2 regions of the Paraburkholderia sp. RL17-380-BIE-A genome follow, and region 2 is predicted to be linked to the other one. Evidence: riboswitches for the same ligand, from Rfam matches in the RefSeq annotation. Region 2 holds a riboswitch; the other holds the start of a gene.
What was found. A riboswitch is a leader RNA that binds a small molecule or an ion and turns the genes downstream of it on or off. The one in region 2 is predicted to bind glycine.

Region 1: it holds a riboswitch for glycine, as region 2 does, so the genes downstream of both, gcvT (glycine cleavage system aminomethyltransferase GcvT) here and P0D68_RS15595 (D-amino acid dehydrogenase) in region 2, are expected to answer to the same signal.

What each region holds. Positions count from the first base shown of each region.
Region 1 is NZ_JARESQ010000011.1:172,161-179,895, forward strand. It holds gene P0D68_RS20190 (oxidoreductase) at 45-1,094, shown strand; gene P0D68_RS20195 (YdgH/BhsA/McbA family protein) at 1,290-1,640, shown strand; glycine riboswitch at 1,788-1,870, shown strand; glycine riboswitch at 1,914-2,068, shown strand; gene gcvT (glycine cleavage system aminomethyltransferase GcvT) at 2,149-3,267, shown strand; gene gcvH (glycine cleavage system protein GcvH) at 3,413-3,793, shown strand; gene gcvP (aminomethyl-transferring glycine dehydrogenase) at 3,867-6,803, shown strand; gene P0D68_RS20215 (alginate lyase family protein) at 6,942-7,735, shown strand, end outside.
Region 2 is NZ_JARESQ010000008.1:107,833-115,567, reverse strand. It holds gene P0D68_RS15605 (acetate/propionate family kinase) at 1-30, shown strand, start outside; gene P0D68_RS15600 (BON domain-containing protein) at 39-299, opposite strand; gene P0D68_RS15595 (D-amino acid dehydrogenase) at 481-1,692, opposite strand; glycine riboswitch at 1,883-1,975, opposite strand; gene P0D68_RS15590 (LysE family translocator) at 2,185-2,817, shown strand; partial or broken gene P0D68_RS15585 (PaaI family thioesterase) at 2,859-3,253, shown strand; gene P0D68_RS15580 (GNAT family N-acetyltransferase) at 3,281-3,808, opposite strand; gene P0D68_RS15575 (helix-turn-helix domain-containing protein) at 3,815-4,387, opposite strand; gene P0D68_RS15570 (lipocalin family protein) at 4,492-5,064, opposite strand; gene P0D68_RS15565 (YceH family protein) at 5,270-5,974, shown strand; gene P0D68_RS15560 (SLATT domain-containing protein) at 5,978-6,496, opposite strand; gene P0D68_RS15555 (acyl-CoA dehydrogenase family protein) at 6,601-7,735, opposite strand, start outside.

The sequences.
Region 1 (7,735 bases), on a different contig from region 2:
GCCACGGTGGCAAAGCGGCGCGCCGTTTTTGCAGGAAGACACGCATGTCCGCATCGCTGAAGATTGGATTGATGGGTTACGGTTTCGCCGGCGCGACCTTTCACGCGCCGGTAATCGCGCACTGCGGCCGCGCGAGCGTTGCGGCCATCGCCACGAGCCAGCCCGAGCGCGCGCTCGCCGACTATCCGCACACGAAGGTGGTGGCCGACCTCGACGCGCTGCTCGCGCTCGACGACATCGACTGCGTCGTGATCGCCACGCCGAACGACACGCACTTCGAACTGGCGCGGCGCACGCTGGAAGCGGGCAAACACGTGGTGGTCGACAAGCCGGTCACGCTGAATGCCGCCGACGCCCGCACGCTGGCCAACATCGCACTCGCCCGCTGCAAGCTCTTCATGCCGTTTCACAACCGTCGCTGGGACGGTGATTTTCTGACCGTGCGCGACCTGCTCGCGAGCGGCGAATTGGGACGGATCACGCAATACGAATCGCATTTCGACCGTTTCCGGCCGGAGGTGCGACAGCGTTGGCGTGAAGAAGCGTCGCGAGGCGGCGGTCTGCTGCTGGACCTGGGGCCGCATCTGGTCGACCAGGCGTTGGCCCTGTTCGGCACGCCGCAGAGCGTGTCGGCCACCGTGCGCACGCATCGCGACAATGCCAGCGCGCCTGACTACGTGCATATCCAGCTCGGCTACGGTGAGTTCGAAGTGGTGTTGCATGCCAGCGCGTTGACCGCGCTGGTCGCGCCGCGCTTCTCGATTCACGGCACGCGCGGCAGCTATGTGAAAACCGGGCTCGACACGCAGGAAGATCAATTGAAAGCCGGCCTGCGGCCCGGCGACGAAGGCTTCGGCGCGGGCAATGCGGCCGGGTTGCTGCGCGTGCTGGAAGGCGATCAGGAAGTCGAGCGCGAGCTGCCGACGCGTAATGGAGATTACGTTGGCTTCTATATCGCCGTGGCCGACGCCATCCAGAACGGCGTGAAGTTCCCGGTCAGCGCTCAGGACGCTGTGGACGTAATGACAATTATCGAACTCGCCGCCCGGAGTTCGGAAGAAGGCGTCCGGCTGCCGTTCGAGCGCGTTCGCTGAACTGTTTGCCCGCGCGTCGAAACGCCTTGTGTACCTAAAATGGCACTTGCCGCCTCCCGCGCGGGCCACGATCCTGACGGACCCGAAAGGAACATAACGTTACAAATAAGAACGCGCCGCCGGTCAGCGCGCTCCGGCAGTCAGCCGTTGCTACCCAAGTAGCAAGACAAAACGACTATGACTTCCGGAGAGTTCATGCCCCGTACTATCCGCGCGCTCGCCGCGTGCGCCCTGCTCAGTTCGCTCGCCGCCTGTGTGGTGACGCCTCAACCCGCGCCGGCACCGCGCCCCAACCCGCAGCAGATCGCGGATCAGCGCCTGCGGCAGGTCGACGGCCGCATCGAGAATCTCAGCCGCCGTATCGACAATCGCGTGAATCAGGGCTATTACCCTCCTCCGCAAGGCGGCGCGCTGCACCATCGTCTCGATGTGATCCGTCAGGAAGCGCATGACATGGCCGCGCAACACGGCGGTGGCCTGTCCAGCGACGAACAGCGCGTGCTGAATCAGGAACTGGACAACGCGGCACACGCCATCGGCGAATAATCGCGCGCTCAGGCGCCGAAGCAGTGCAAGCGCGGGCATCGCGTCCCGCGCTTTTTTGGCGAGGACAAGACGCCGCGTCAACCGCCGTGCCGCTCGCGGGCCTAGATTTGACAAGCCCCCGGCCCTCGCGTACATTCGCCGCACGCGTCGGGAGAGCGCGCTGGCCGCAGGAAACCGCAGGCCGCGCCGCCGAAGGGGCACACCCGCAAACTCTCAGGCAAAAGGACCGACCGCGTCGAAGAACCCGCGTTGAATCAAGCTCAGCGCACAGGTTTTTCGCACTCTGGAGAGCGGCAGTAGCCGTCTGCGTCGTTATAAATCGAGCGGATCTGGCAGGCTGCCCACCGAAGGGGCGCGCGTTTCACCGTGACGAATTCACATTCTCACGGCAACGCAATCTCTCAGGTATCGAGGACAGAGGGGCCATGCAACGCATCGCTCGCAGCTAAAAGGCCGCGAGGCGTAGCGCCGCATGGCCTTTTTTGTTTCGCGAGATGCCCGAGGCCCCATGACCGAACTCAAACACACCCCGCTCAACGCCACCCATCGTGCGCTCAATGCCCGCATGGTCGATTTTGGCGGCTGGGACATGCCCGTCAACTACGGCTCGCAAATCGACGAACACCGCGCCGTGCGTACCGACGCCGGCATGTTCGACGTCTCGCACATGTGCGTCGTCGATTTCACCGGCGAGCGCGTGCGCGCCTTCTTCGAATATGCGCTGGCCAATAACGTCGCCAAGCTGCAAACGCCCGGCCGCGCGCTGTACTCCTGTCTGCTGAACCCGAACGGCGGCGTGATCGACGACCTGATCGTCTATTACTTCGGCGAAGATCACTTCCGCGTGGTCGTTAACGCCGGCACCGCCGACAAAGACATCGCCTGGTTCGGCCAGCTCAACGCCGAAGGCAGCTTCGGCCTGACCATCACGCCGCGCCGCGACTACGCGATCGTCGCCGTGCAAGGCCCGAATGCTCGCGAGAAAGTCTGGCAAACCGTGCCGGCCGCGCGCGCCGCCACCGAAGCGCTGAAGCCGTTCAACGCCGCCCGCATCGAAGACACGCCGTTCGGCGAATTGACCGTAGCCCGCACGGGCTATACCGGCGAAGACGGCTTCGAAATCATCGTTCCCGCAGATCACGTCGAAGCGCTGTGGAACGCGCTGCAGGCGCAAGGCGTGCGCCCGGCCGGACTCGGTGCGCGCGACACGCTGCGCCTCGAAGCCGGCATGAATCTGTACGGCCAGGACATGGACGACAACGTCTCGCCGCTCGACGCCGGCCTCGCCTGGACGGTCGACCTCAGCTCGCCGCGCGACTTCGTCGGCAAGGGCAAGCTGGAAGCGGACGGATCGCAGGCCGCGTTCGTCGGCCTGATCCTGCTGAAGGACAACGGCAAGGCAGCAGGCGTGCTGCGTGCTCATCAGAAAGTCGTCACGCCGCAAGGCGAAGGCGAAATCACCAGCGGCACGTTTTCCCCGACCATGCAGGAATCGATCGCCTTTGCGCGCGTGCCGAAAGGCGTGCAGCCGGGCGACACCGTTCACGTTCAAATTCGTGACAAGAACGTTCCCGCAAGCGTGGTAAAACTGCCGTTCGTGCGCAACGGCAAAGTGCTCGCGGTTTAAGCAAGCCGGCGCGTGCGCAAACCTTCACAAGAAAACGCCGGGCCGCCCCAAGTTTTCTTGTTCCCCCTCGGGGGAACCTGGCGCGAAGCGACAGGTTTGGGGGCCCTTTAAGTCATTACCGAATCACACCGCATAGGAGCATCCGATGAGCATCCCGGCCGATCTGAAATACACCGAATCGCACGAATGGGTCCGTACCGAAGCGGACGGCACGCTGACGGTCGGCATCACCGACCACGCGCAGGAAGCGCTCGGCGATATCGTCTTCTTCGAAGTCCAGGAACTGGGCAAAACCGTGACCGCCGGCGACACCGTCGCCGTGATCGAATCGGTGAAGGCCGCTTCCGATATCTACGCGCCGGTCTCGGGCGAAATCATCGAAGCGAACACGGCTGTCGCCGACACCCCGGACTCGGTCAACACCTCGCCGTACGAAAGCTGGCTCTTCAAGATCAAGCCGGCCGCGGACGCCACGCAAGACCGTCTGATCGACGCCGACGCGTACAGCAAGTCGATCGGCGCCTGATTCACCTTTACGTTTAACCCGATTGGTGCGGCGCGTCCCTCGCGCAGAGATAGCCGCACCGCCAGGAACACCCATGAAGCTCGAACACCCGGATCGTCTGATGAACCGCACTCCTCTCTCGCTCGCCGCGCTCGAAGTGCATGACGCCTTCGCCGAACGGCACATCGGCCCGGATGCGGCCGACCAGCACGCGATGCTCGAAGCCCTCGGCTTCGCGTCGCGCGCCGCGCTGATCGACGCCGTCATTCCGAAGACGATCCGCCGCACCGAAACGCTGCCGCTCGGCCCCTTCGCGCAACCGAAAAGCGAAGCCGAAGCGCTCGCCGCGCTGCGTGAACTCGCGGACAAGAACCAGGTGTTCCGCTCGTATATCGGGCAGGGCTATTACAACGCGCACACGCCGACGGTGATCCTGCGTAACGTACTGGAAAATCCGGCGTGGTACACCGCGTACACGCCGTATCAGCCGGAAATCTCGCAAGGCCGTCTGGAAGCGCTGCTGAACTTCCAGCAGATGATCGTCGACCTGACGGGTCTGGCGATCTCGAATGCGTCGTTGCTCGACGAAGCAACCGCCGCCGCTGAAGCGATGACGCTGCTGCAGCGCATCGGCAAGCCAAAGTCGAACGTGTTCTTCGTGGCCGACGACGTGCTGCCGCAAACCATCGAAGTGGTGAAGACTCGTGCCACGCCGGTCGGGATCGAAGTGAAAGTGGGCCCGGCTGCGGAGGCGGCGAACGCGAATGCGTTCGGCGTGCTGCTGCAATACCCGGGCGTGAACGGCGACGTGCGCGACTATCGCGCGCTCACCGAGGCAATCCACGCAGCCGGCGGCCACGTGGTGGTCGCCGCCGACCTGCTCGCGCTGACCGTGCTCACGCCGCCGGGCGAATGGGGCGCGGACGTGGCCGTGGGCAATACGCAGCGCTTTGGCGTGCCGGTCGGCTTCGGCGGCCCGCATGCGGCTTACCTCGCTGTGCGCGACGAATTCAAGCGTCAGATGCCGGGCCGCCTCGTCGGCGTGACCGTCGACGCACAAGGCAACCCCGCGCTGCGTCTCGCGCTGCAAACGCGCGAACAACATATCCGTCGCGAGAAAGCCACCTCGAACGTGTGTACCGCGCAAGCGCTGCTCGCGATCATGGCCAGCATGTACGCCGTCTATCACGGCCCGCACGGCCTGAAGACGATCGCGCTGCGCGTGAACCGGATCGCCGCGTTGCTGGCCGAAGGTGCGAAGCAACTCGGCTATACGCTCGTCAACGAAACGTTCTTCGACACGCTCACCTTCGAAACCGGCGCACGCACGCAAGCGCTGCACGACGCAGCGATTGCGAAGCGCATCAACCTGCGCCGCGTGAGCGATACGCAAGTCGGCCTGTCGATCGACGAAACCACGTCGCGCCGCGATCTGGCCGATCTGCTCGAAGTGTTGGCGCAAGCCGCGGGCGCGAAAGACATTCCGCAAGTCGACACGCTCGACGCAAAACTGGCCGCATCGAACACCGCATCCGTGCCGGCCGCGCTCGAACGCACCAGCGCGTACCTCACGCACCACGTGTTCAACCGTCATCATTCGGAAACGGAAATGCTGCGCTATCTGCGCAGCCTGTCCGACAAGGATCTCGCGCTCGACCGCTCGATGATCCCGCTCGGTTCGTGCACGATGAAGCTGAACGCGACTTCGGAAATGCTGCCGGTCACGTGGCCGGAATTCGGCCAGATCCATCCGTTCGCACCGGCTGAGCAAACCGTCGGCTACCGCGAAATGATCGATCAGCTCGAAGAAATGCTGGTCGCGGCCACCGGCTACGCGGCCGTATCGCTGCAACCGAACGCCGGCTCGCAAGGTGAGTACGCGGGCCTCCTGATCATCCACGCCTACCACGCCTCGCGCGGCGAAGCCCATCGCAATGTCTGCCTGATTCCCGCTTCGGCGCACGGCACCAACCCGGCGTCGGCACAGATGGCCGGCATGCAGGTAGTCGTGGTTGCCTGCGACGCGCAAGGCAACGTCGATATCGAAGACCTGAAGAAGAAGGCCGATCAGCACGCCGACAAACTCGCGGCGATCATGATCACGTACCCGTCCACGCACGGCGTGTTCGAGCAGAACGTGCGTGAAATCTGCGAGATCGTGCACGCGCACGGCGGCCAGGTCTATGTGGACGGCGCGAACATGAACGCCATGGTCGGCCTCACCGCGCCGGGCCAGTTCGGCGGCGACGTCTCGCACCTGAACCTGCACAAGACGTTCTGCATTCCGCACGGCGGCGGCGGACCGGGCGTCGGTCCGGTCGCAGTCGGCGCGCACCTCGCGCAGTTCCTGCCGAACCAGATCTCGTCGGGCTATGAACGCGCGCCGAACGGCATTGGCGCAGTGTCCGGCGCACCGTACGGCTCGGCGTCGATCCTGCCGATCTCGTGGATGTATATCGCGATGATGGGCGCGAAGAACCTCACCGCCGCGACCGAAACCGCGATCCTCAACGCGAACTACGTCGCGAAGAAACTCGCGCCGCACTATCCGGTGCTGTATTCGGGCCCGGGCGGACTGGTCGCGCACGAGTGCATTCTCGATCTGCGTCCGATCAAGGAAACCAGCGGCATCACCGTCGACGACGTCGCCAAGCGTCTCGCCGACTACGGCTTCCATGCGCCGACCATGAGCTTCCCGGTGCCGGGCACGCTGATGGTCGAGCCGACCGAATCGGAATCGAAGGAAGAACTCGACCGTTTCATCGAAGCGATGATCGCGATCCGCGAGGAAATCCGCGCGGTCGAAGATGGCCGCTCGGACCGCGAGGACAATCCGCTCAAGCACGCGCCACACACGGCGGCGGTGGTCATCGCGAATGACTGGAAGCACGCGTATGCGCGCGAAACCGCAGCGTATCCGCTGCCCACGCTGATCGCGAAGAAGTATTGGCCCCCGGTCGGGCGCGCGGACAACGTGTACGGCGACCGCAATCTGTTCTGCTCCTGCGTGCCGATCGCCGACTACGAGTAAGCGGACCGCTGCCGCGCAGCGCCCGCTGTCTCGAAAAGAGGCGGCAGGGCGCTGCGCGGTTCTCTCCTGAGTTCTCTGTCGCTCCTGGCCGCAAACGGCTAACATCACACACCGAATCAGCCTAACGAGGAGTTTCGCATGGCGCGAAAGGTGCGATCGATGCAAAGCCGGACCGAACCAGGGCGAGCCCCCACGTGGCGGCAAACCTGCACACTGTTGCTGGCAGGCGCGGCCGTGCTGCTGCCGCTGGCGCAAGCGCAGGCCGCGATGAATTTTTGTGCGGCGCCCGCGTTGCAAACCAGTGAACGCACGAACGCCGATCCGGGCGTGAAAGCGCTGGTGAGCAACGTGCAGGCTCATCTGAACGACCAGCCGCATGCGCTGGCGAAACTGCATACCGAAGGCACGCTGCCGCACGAAGGCATTTACGACCAGAGCGTCGAAGCGGAGCAGGATCTCGATCTGATGCGCGACGCCGCGCTCGCCTGGCGCGCCACCAGCGACGACCGGTATCTGAAGCTCGTCGACCGCTTGCTGTTCGCGTGGGTCACGACGTATCAACCGAGCTTCAATCCCATCGACGAAACCCGCTTCGAAGGGCTGATTCTCGCGTACGACATGACGGCGAGCGCGTTGCCGGTTAAGACGCGCAATGCGTCGATGGCGTTTCTCACGAAACTCGCGACCGGCTATATCGGGCAAATCGACGCGCAGCCGCGGCCGCTCAAAGGCACGTTCAAAAACAACTGGCAGAGCCATCGGGTCAAACTGATCGCCATGGCCGCGTTCACGCTCGATAACCGCAAGATGATCAACGCGGCCCAGCGGTTGTTCGTCGAGCATATCGGCGACAACATCGGACCGGATGGTTCGACGGTCGATTTCAGCGAGCGCGACGCGCTGCATTACGTCACCTACGATCTGCAGCCGCT
Region 2 (7,735 bases):
TGCCGCGCGCTGTTACGTCAGGCAACCTAGGGCTGACTTCATTCGGGCTTGATGACAGTGTGATCCAGAACGCCTGTTACACCGAACAGGCGCGTCACGTCTTCGAGTGCAGCGGTGCGTTGCTGGTCGCGCTGCAACTCGCCATGCAGCGTGATACGGCCGCGCGAGACTTGGACCTTCACGGCATGGTCGGGAACCGCGGCGTCCCAGGCGAGACGCCGCGTCGCTTCCATGGCGATCTGTGCGTCGCTCAGGCGTGTGTTGTGTGCCTTGGTTTTTGCGGTGCGGGCGTGCGGCATGGGTTCTCCACCGAAGTAACACGGATGGAAGAACACTAGCAGAAATGGAGCATCTGCCATTGGCTGACGGCTGCGGTCTCGCGCCACAGCCGCCGCCCAAACTCCAGCAGCACGGGGAGTTCAAATCTGGCGACGGCTGTGATGGCGAGCCACCGCCGTTAGCGAAACCGCCGCATCACGCCTACTGAATCGCGCCCGCGAGTGCCTGCGCGGTTGCGGCCGACAAGGTCCAGCCCAAATGTCCGTGCCCGGTGTTGTAGAACACGCCACGCCGTTTTCCACGGCCCACCTTGGGCAGCATGCTCGGCAGCATCGGCCGCAAGCCCGCCCACGGAATCACGCGCGAGGTCGATACCTCAGGGAAATACCGCCGCGTCCAGTCCACTAGCGGTGCAATCCGGTCCGAACGGATATCCCGGTTGAAGCCGTTGATCTCCGCCGTGCCGGCCACGCGAAAGCGATCCACGCCCAGGCGGCTCGTCACGATCTTCGCGCTGTCGTCGAGCAGGCTCACCCAGGGGGCGCGCTGCTGGCTGATTTCGTCATCGAGACAAACGGTGATCGAATAGCCTTTCACCGGATAGATATTCACGTGGTCGCCGAGCATGGCTGCAAAATCGCGGCTCTTCACCCCGGCGCAGACGACGATCCGTTCGAACGCAAAGCGCTGCGATTCGCCTTCGAGATTGACCGCCAGTGTAAAACGGCCCTCGGCAGGCTGCTCGATCGAGGTGATCTCGGCATCGTAATGAAATTCGACGCCGTGCCGCACGCACGCCTGAGCAAGGCCGCGCGTGAACTTGTGAATATCGCCGGTCGAATCGGACGGCGTGAAGAATCCGCCGTAAAAATCGCCGTGCAACGTGGGTTCAATGCCATGCAGCTCGCTCGCCGTCACCGGGCTGCGCTCGAGGCCGCCTTCGCGCAGCAATGCGTTGACCTTGCTGGCGGCGTCGAATTCCTTGCGCGTCTTGTAGATATGCAGAATGCCGCGCCGTTCGAGATCGAAGTCGATGCCTTCGGTCTCGGCAATCGAAAACAGATGCTCGCGCGCGGCGATCGCGAGCCGCACGGTTTCGACGGTGTTCGCCCGATAGTGCGGAATCTGCCGCAGGAATTCGCCCATCCACGAGTACTTGTGCCAGGTCGGTGTGGGATTGAGCAACAGCGGGGCGTCGCGCGTGAGCATCCAGCGCAGTCCCTTCATGACGGTGGCCGCGCTGTTCCAGACTTCGGCATTGCTGGCGGACAACTGCCCGCCGTTGGCGAACGAGGTCTCCATCGCCGCATAGCGGTGGCGTTCGAAAACGGTGACGTGGTGGCCGCGCTGGGCGAGGGCGTGAGCGGTCGTGACGCCGGTAATGCCGGCGCCGATAATGGCGATTCGTGACATGTCATGGTCCAGAGTAGTTGAGCATCACCGGTGTCGATTTCGTGTCGAAACCGGCGTCGATGCCCCATCTGTCCATGTACCTGAGAGTTTCTTCCCCGCGGCGGCCGGCCCGTCATGAGTGATGAGCCGTGCGCGGAGAATCCCCTTCGGTGGGCGCACGCGGTATGCCGGTGCGCCGCTCTCCAGATGTTCCTGCTGCGCGGTCCTTTTGCCTGAGAGTTTCCGGGGCGGTTGCTCCGTCGGCGTCGTCCGAATTTCTGACGATCTCTCCCGCGCTGCATTGCAGAACGGCTCGACGATACCGTTCAAAATAATTCGCCGCAAGTGTTTCGTGCGAGTCACCGCACAAGAAGTGGCCAGAAGCGCCGCAATTGAACATGAATGCGGCTCATACGCCAATGCGAATTTCTCAAGCCGGCCGCGACGCTGAAATCGGCGGCATCGGCTATATTTGGCGGCACTGTCCGACTTTCATTCGCCAAGGAGAATGCCGTGCCCGCCCTCACAACGCTGCTCGCCTTCGGTCTGGTCTCGCTCGGCATGGTGCTCACGCCTGGGCCGAACATGATCTACCTGATCTCGCGATCGCTCTGTCAGGGGCGTCGCGCGGGCCTCGTTTCTCTTGGCGGCGTGGCGCTCGGCTATGTGTTCTATATGTTCTGCGCGGCGTTCGGCATTACCGCGCTGCTGCTGACGGTGCCCTACGCGTACGACGCATTGCGTTTCGGCGGCGCGCTCTATCTGTTGTATCTGGCCTGGCAAGCGGTCAAACCGGGCGGCCGTTCGCCGTTCCAGGTGCGCGACCTGCCGCACGACAGCCGCAGCAAGCTCTTCACCATGGGACTCGTCACCAACCTCGCGAATCCGAAGATCGCGGTGATGTACCTGTCGCTGCTGCCGCAGTTCATTTCGCCGGGGCACGGCAGCGTGCTCGCGCAGTCGATCGCGCTCGGCTGCGTGCAGATCGTCATCAGCGTAACGGTCAATGCGCTGATCGCGAGCATGGCGGGCTCGATTGCCGTGTTTCTCGCCGGGCGGCCGGTGTGGCTGCTGCTGCAGCGCTGGTTGATGGGCACCGTGCTCGCCGGACTTGCGGTCCGCATTGCGCTCGATTCGCGCCGTTGAGCGCGCCTTGCATTTTTCATCTCGAACACAAAGGCATGCTCATGTCCGACTTTCCCATCGACAACCCGTTTCTCGAATCGCTCGGCGTTCGCCTGACGCAATGGCGCGACGGTTACGCGGAACTGGTCATGCCGATCGATGCCAGCAAGCTCAATCGCCAGGGCGTGCTGCAAGGCGGCGCGATCGCGACGCTGCTCGATGCGTCGGCGGGTTATGCGGGAATCTTCGCGCCGAGCGGCGACCCGGCGCGGCATGCGTTCACGCTGTCGCTGACCACCAACTATCTCGACAAGGGACTCGGTGAACTGGTCACCGCCAAGGGTTTTCTGGAGCGCGCGGGCCGCTCGATTTTTCCTCGCGCAGCGAGGCGTGGGTGGACGGCAAGCTGCTGATCGCCAGCGCGCAGGGCACGTTCAAATATTCGAAGACCGCGTGAGGCGCACAGGCCGGGCCCGCGCTTCGCTCATAGCGCCTTGTACATGATGGTGGTCGAGTCGAACTCATGGGTGTGCGTGCCACGCGCGTATCCCGGGATCACACCTGCTGTCCGATAACCCAGTGCGGTATAGAGCGGCTCGGCGTGGTCGCCGGTGCGGGTGTCGAGCGTGAGCAGGCTGCGCTGCAATCCATGCGCATGGCGTTCGAGTTCCGTCATCAGCGCCCGCGCAATGCCCTGACGGCGGAACGCCGGATGGACCAGCAGTTTGCGCACCTCGGCGCGATGCCGCTGATTCGGCATCGTGTCGTAATCCAGTTGCACGGTGCCCGCAATCGCTTCGCCCTGACGCGCGACTAGCAACACCAGGCCGCCGGCACGCAACGAAGGCAGCACTTTGATGCGCCAGAACGCTTCGCACTCGTCGGCGCCACACGGCATCACGAAGCCGACGCTGGCCCCGTCATGCACGCACGCACCCAGCAGCGCGCCGAGTTCAGGGAGATGACGCACGAGGTCGTCGGCGGAGAAAGGGGTGAGGGTGGTCGCGCTCATGCTGGCTCACACGATGAACAGAATATAGCGGGCCGCGCTGTGCGCGGGCGTCACGAAAGCGCTGGGGCCGAACAGTTGGTAGCGCAGGCAGTCGCCGGGTTGCAGGTCGTGGCGCTGGCCGTCCACGGTGATCTGCAACTGCCCGTCGAGCAGGATCAGATGATGTTCGAGGCCGGGCCGCGGCGACGCGTCGTAGGTAATGCGCACGCCGGCGTCAAGTTCGCATTCCAGCGCCTCGCCGCTCAACGCCTGCGCGGGTGGCGACACGGAACGCCGCCGGAAGCCGATGCTGGCGTCGGTCCAGAGCGGCTGGGCGTCGCGCGGCACGAGCGGCGCGAAGTCCTCCTCGACCATGTGCATGAGGCGCGACATGGGCAGGCCGTAAGCCACGCAGAGTTTGCCGAGCACGCTCGCCGTGGGGCTGACAGCGGCGTTTTCGAGGCGCGAGAGGGTTGCGCGGCTCACGCCGCTCAGTTTCGCGAGATCGTCGAGCGACCAGTTGCGCTCGGCGCGCAGCGCCCGCAGCCGCTGGGCGATACGGCGGTCGATGGCGTTGTCGTCGGAGAGTGGGGTTTCCATATTAGAGAAAATATCCCGAATATGGAAAATGGTCAATGATGACAAAAATCGGGTCGGTCCGGCTGACGCGGACCAACCGTCGGTTAGCCGGTCATGAGCGCGACTTACTCGTGCCTTGTCATACGCAGCATCGACGTGTCGTAACCCAGCGCGCGAACCCGCTCGATCAGCGCGTCTTTCACGCTCGCAGCGGGCGTGGCCTCACGCGTCAGGACCCACAGATAACGTCCGCTCGGCTCGCCGACGATCGACCAGCTGTAGTCGTCCGCGTGATCCAGCACCCAGTAGTCGCCGAAGAAGAACGGGCCGAAGAACGACACCTTCAACTTGGCATTGCCCGAATCGGCGACCACCTTCGCGCGGCCCTTCGCGACGTCCAGCGGACCGTTCACCGCGCCTTGGTGGCAACTGTTGACCACGTCGATCAGGCCGTCGTCGCGCGTGGCGTACTCGGCGGTGACCGCTTCGCAATCGCGCTCAAAGCGGTTTTCATAGCGCGCCAGTTCATACCATCGGCCGAGATAGCGGCTGAGGTCCACGGGCTTCGCGGGCTCGGGCACGTGCGCGTTGCCGCTCTTGCCGGCCGGGCTGAGCGCGCACGCGCCAAGCAGGCAGACTGCGCCGACCACGAGTGAAATGGCGCTCAGGCGCAGGACCGGTTGACGGCGTAGGGGCATTGATCGACTCCATTAGCAAAGGATGTTCTGTGACAGCACGCCCCGTGCCAGACGGCCGCGCGCGCGCCCGGCCGTGGCGGAGATGGGTACACCTTCGCGGCCGTGGCCGTTTATCATAGTGCCCACCAACCAGAAAGCGCCGCCCGGCTGTGCAACGGTAAGGCAACATCCACGAGACCCGGCGGCTCATGCCGCGACATCATCCATGAATTCCACTCCCGACACTTCTTCCCGCCCTTCGATCCGCGCGTTGACCCTGCTTGAAGGACGCGTACTCGGCGTGCTCGTCGAAAAGCAGCACACGGTGCCGGACAGCTATCCGCTTTCGCTCAACGCGCTGACCTTGGGCTGCAATCAGAAGACCGGCCGCGCGCCGGTCATGAACGCCACCGAAGCCGAGGTGCTGACCGCCGTCGACGGCTTGAAACGGTTGAGCCTCGTGATGGAGGGCAGCAGCAGCCGCGTGCCGCGCTTCGAACACAACATGAATCGCGTGCTGGGTTTGCCGAGCCAGTCGGCGGCGCTGCTCACCACCTTGCTGCTGCGCGGCCCGCAAACCGCCGCCGAATTGCGGCTCAATAGCGCGCGTCTGCATGGTTTTGCCGATATCTCGTCGGTCGAGGCGTTTCTCGACGAACTCGCGGCCAACGACCCGCCACGGGTCGTGAAACTCGCGCGCACGCCGGGCGAGCGCGAGAACCGCTGGACACATTTGCTGTGCGGCGAAGTGAGTGCGAGCGAGCTGGCGCAGCCAGGCGCCGAAGACGACGCCGTGCCGCTGTCCGCGTTCGAGGCGGTCAAGGCCGAACAGAAGCGCCTTGCCGATGAAGTGAGCCGGTTGCAGGCCGTGGTGCGCCGTATGGCGGCGGAGCTGGGTATTGATGCCGGGGATCTTACGGCCGGCGAATGAGGCTCACGCGTCGCGGCTGCGCGGCGTATCCGCGGAGAGCGTGCGTTGGGTGCGATAAAAGACGCGCGGCGGCACGTTGGGCGAGTCTTCGGCGAGCCGGTCGAGTTCGTCGCGGATCGCGGTGAGATAGTGGCCGTCACGCGCATCGGCGTCGCCCGCAAAAACCGCTTCGAGCCTGCGGCGCACCGCGCCATAGCGCGCGCCGGCGGCGCGATGCTTTTCGGCGCGTTCGGCGTAGCGCAGGAAGGTTTGCAGCGCGGAGGCGACCGCGGCCGCCACGCTCACGAAGCCGATAAAAATCTTCAGTTCCGGTGAGACGGCGGACGCGTGCAGGGACGCAAACACAGCCGTTCCCACGAAGGCGGTCAACGCGGTGGCAAGCCAGCCGACCTGGCGGTCACGCGCCGATAGCAGATCCGCCATGTCGTAGTGGCTCATCTGGGATTCGCGCGCACGGCGAATCCACTTCAGCAGAAGCTGGTTTTCGTCGACCGGAGGCTCGTAGGCAGGCAGGTTCTTCATGTCGCTCGTCAGGGCAGTTCGATTGCGCAAGCTTAGCGCATGCGCCTGACGACACTGTGCCACATGAAGACGGCGAGCCTCACCAGGAGGCCGGCTGGCCGTGGTTATGCCGCTGCCGCTATCTCCGTCTGCCGCGCCACTCCGAAGCGCTCGTTATGCGCGTTGCCATTCAGGTAGAAGTCACCAATCGCGGCCTCGCGAATGATCGCCGGATTGTGCGACGCCAGCACGCGCGCATTGCGCCAGTAGCGATCGAAGCGGCGCGTCTCGCTGGTGGCCGATGCGCCGCCCACTTCGAACAGCAGCGTCGCCGCTTGCAAGGTCTGCTCGATGACGATCTGCTGCGCCTGGAAAGTCTGGATGTCGAGGTGAATGTAAGTCTGTTCGTCGGCACGGCCTTCCTCGCGCGCGACGGAGACTTCATCGATGGCGCGCGCGAGCGACGTGCTGATGCTTTGCGTCGAATAAGCGAGGCTCGCAAGCCGGCCGACCACGCGCTGCACGAGCGGATTGTCGCGCGGACTCGACGCGCCCGGCACGCCGAAGGTTCGGGTTTTGGTCTGCGTGAACGCGACCGCATCGCGCAGCGCGGCGCGGCTGATGCCCGCGAGGTTCGCGACATGCAGCGCCTGATAGTAAGCCGTGAGCAGGCTGTTGCGACGCGGTTCGGCGGCGTTATAGCGGCGGTAGAGGTTATCGAGCGAGACCGGCACCTGCGTGAAGCGCGCCGTGCCGCTGCCGGTGAGGCGCTGCCCGAAGCCGTCCCAATCGTCGATACGTTCGAGGCCCGGCGCGTCGGATTCCACGAGCACGCGCAGGTCGCTCGAACCGTCGTGCGCGGTGACGTCGACCCAGTCGGCGTAGAGCGTGCCGGTGGTGTAGTACTTCTCGCCGTCAAGATGCCATGCGCCATTGGTCTGCGTCAGGCGCACGCTGTTGTTGGTGACGCCCGTGCGCTCGGACACCGCGCCGCCGACAATCTGACCTTGCGCCACCCGCGTAAGCCAGCGCTCACGCAGCGATTCGTCGCCGTTTTCCAGCAGCGCTTCGATAAACCCGCCATGCACGCGCAGGATTTGCGGCAGATTCGAGTCCGCCTCGCCGAGACGCGTGACCAGCGCGAAGAATTGCGTGAGCGAGATGCCTTCGCCGCCGTATTTTTTGGGCACGCGCAGCCGCGTGTAGCCCGCTTCACGCAGCCATTCCACGGGCGCGTAAGCGAGTTCGCGCTGTTGCTCG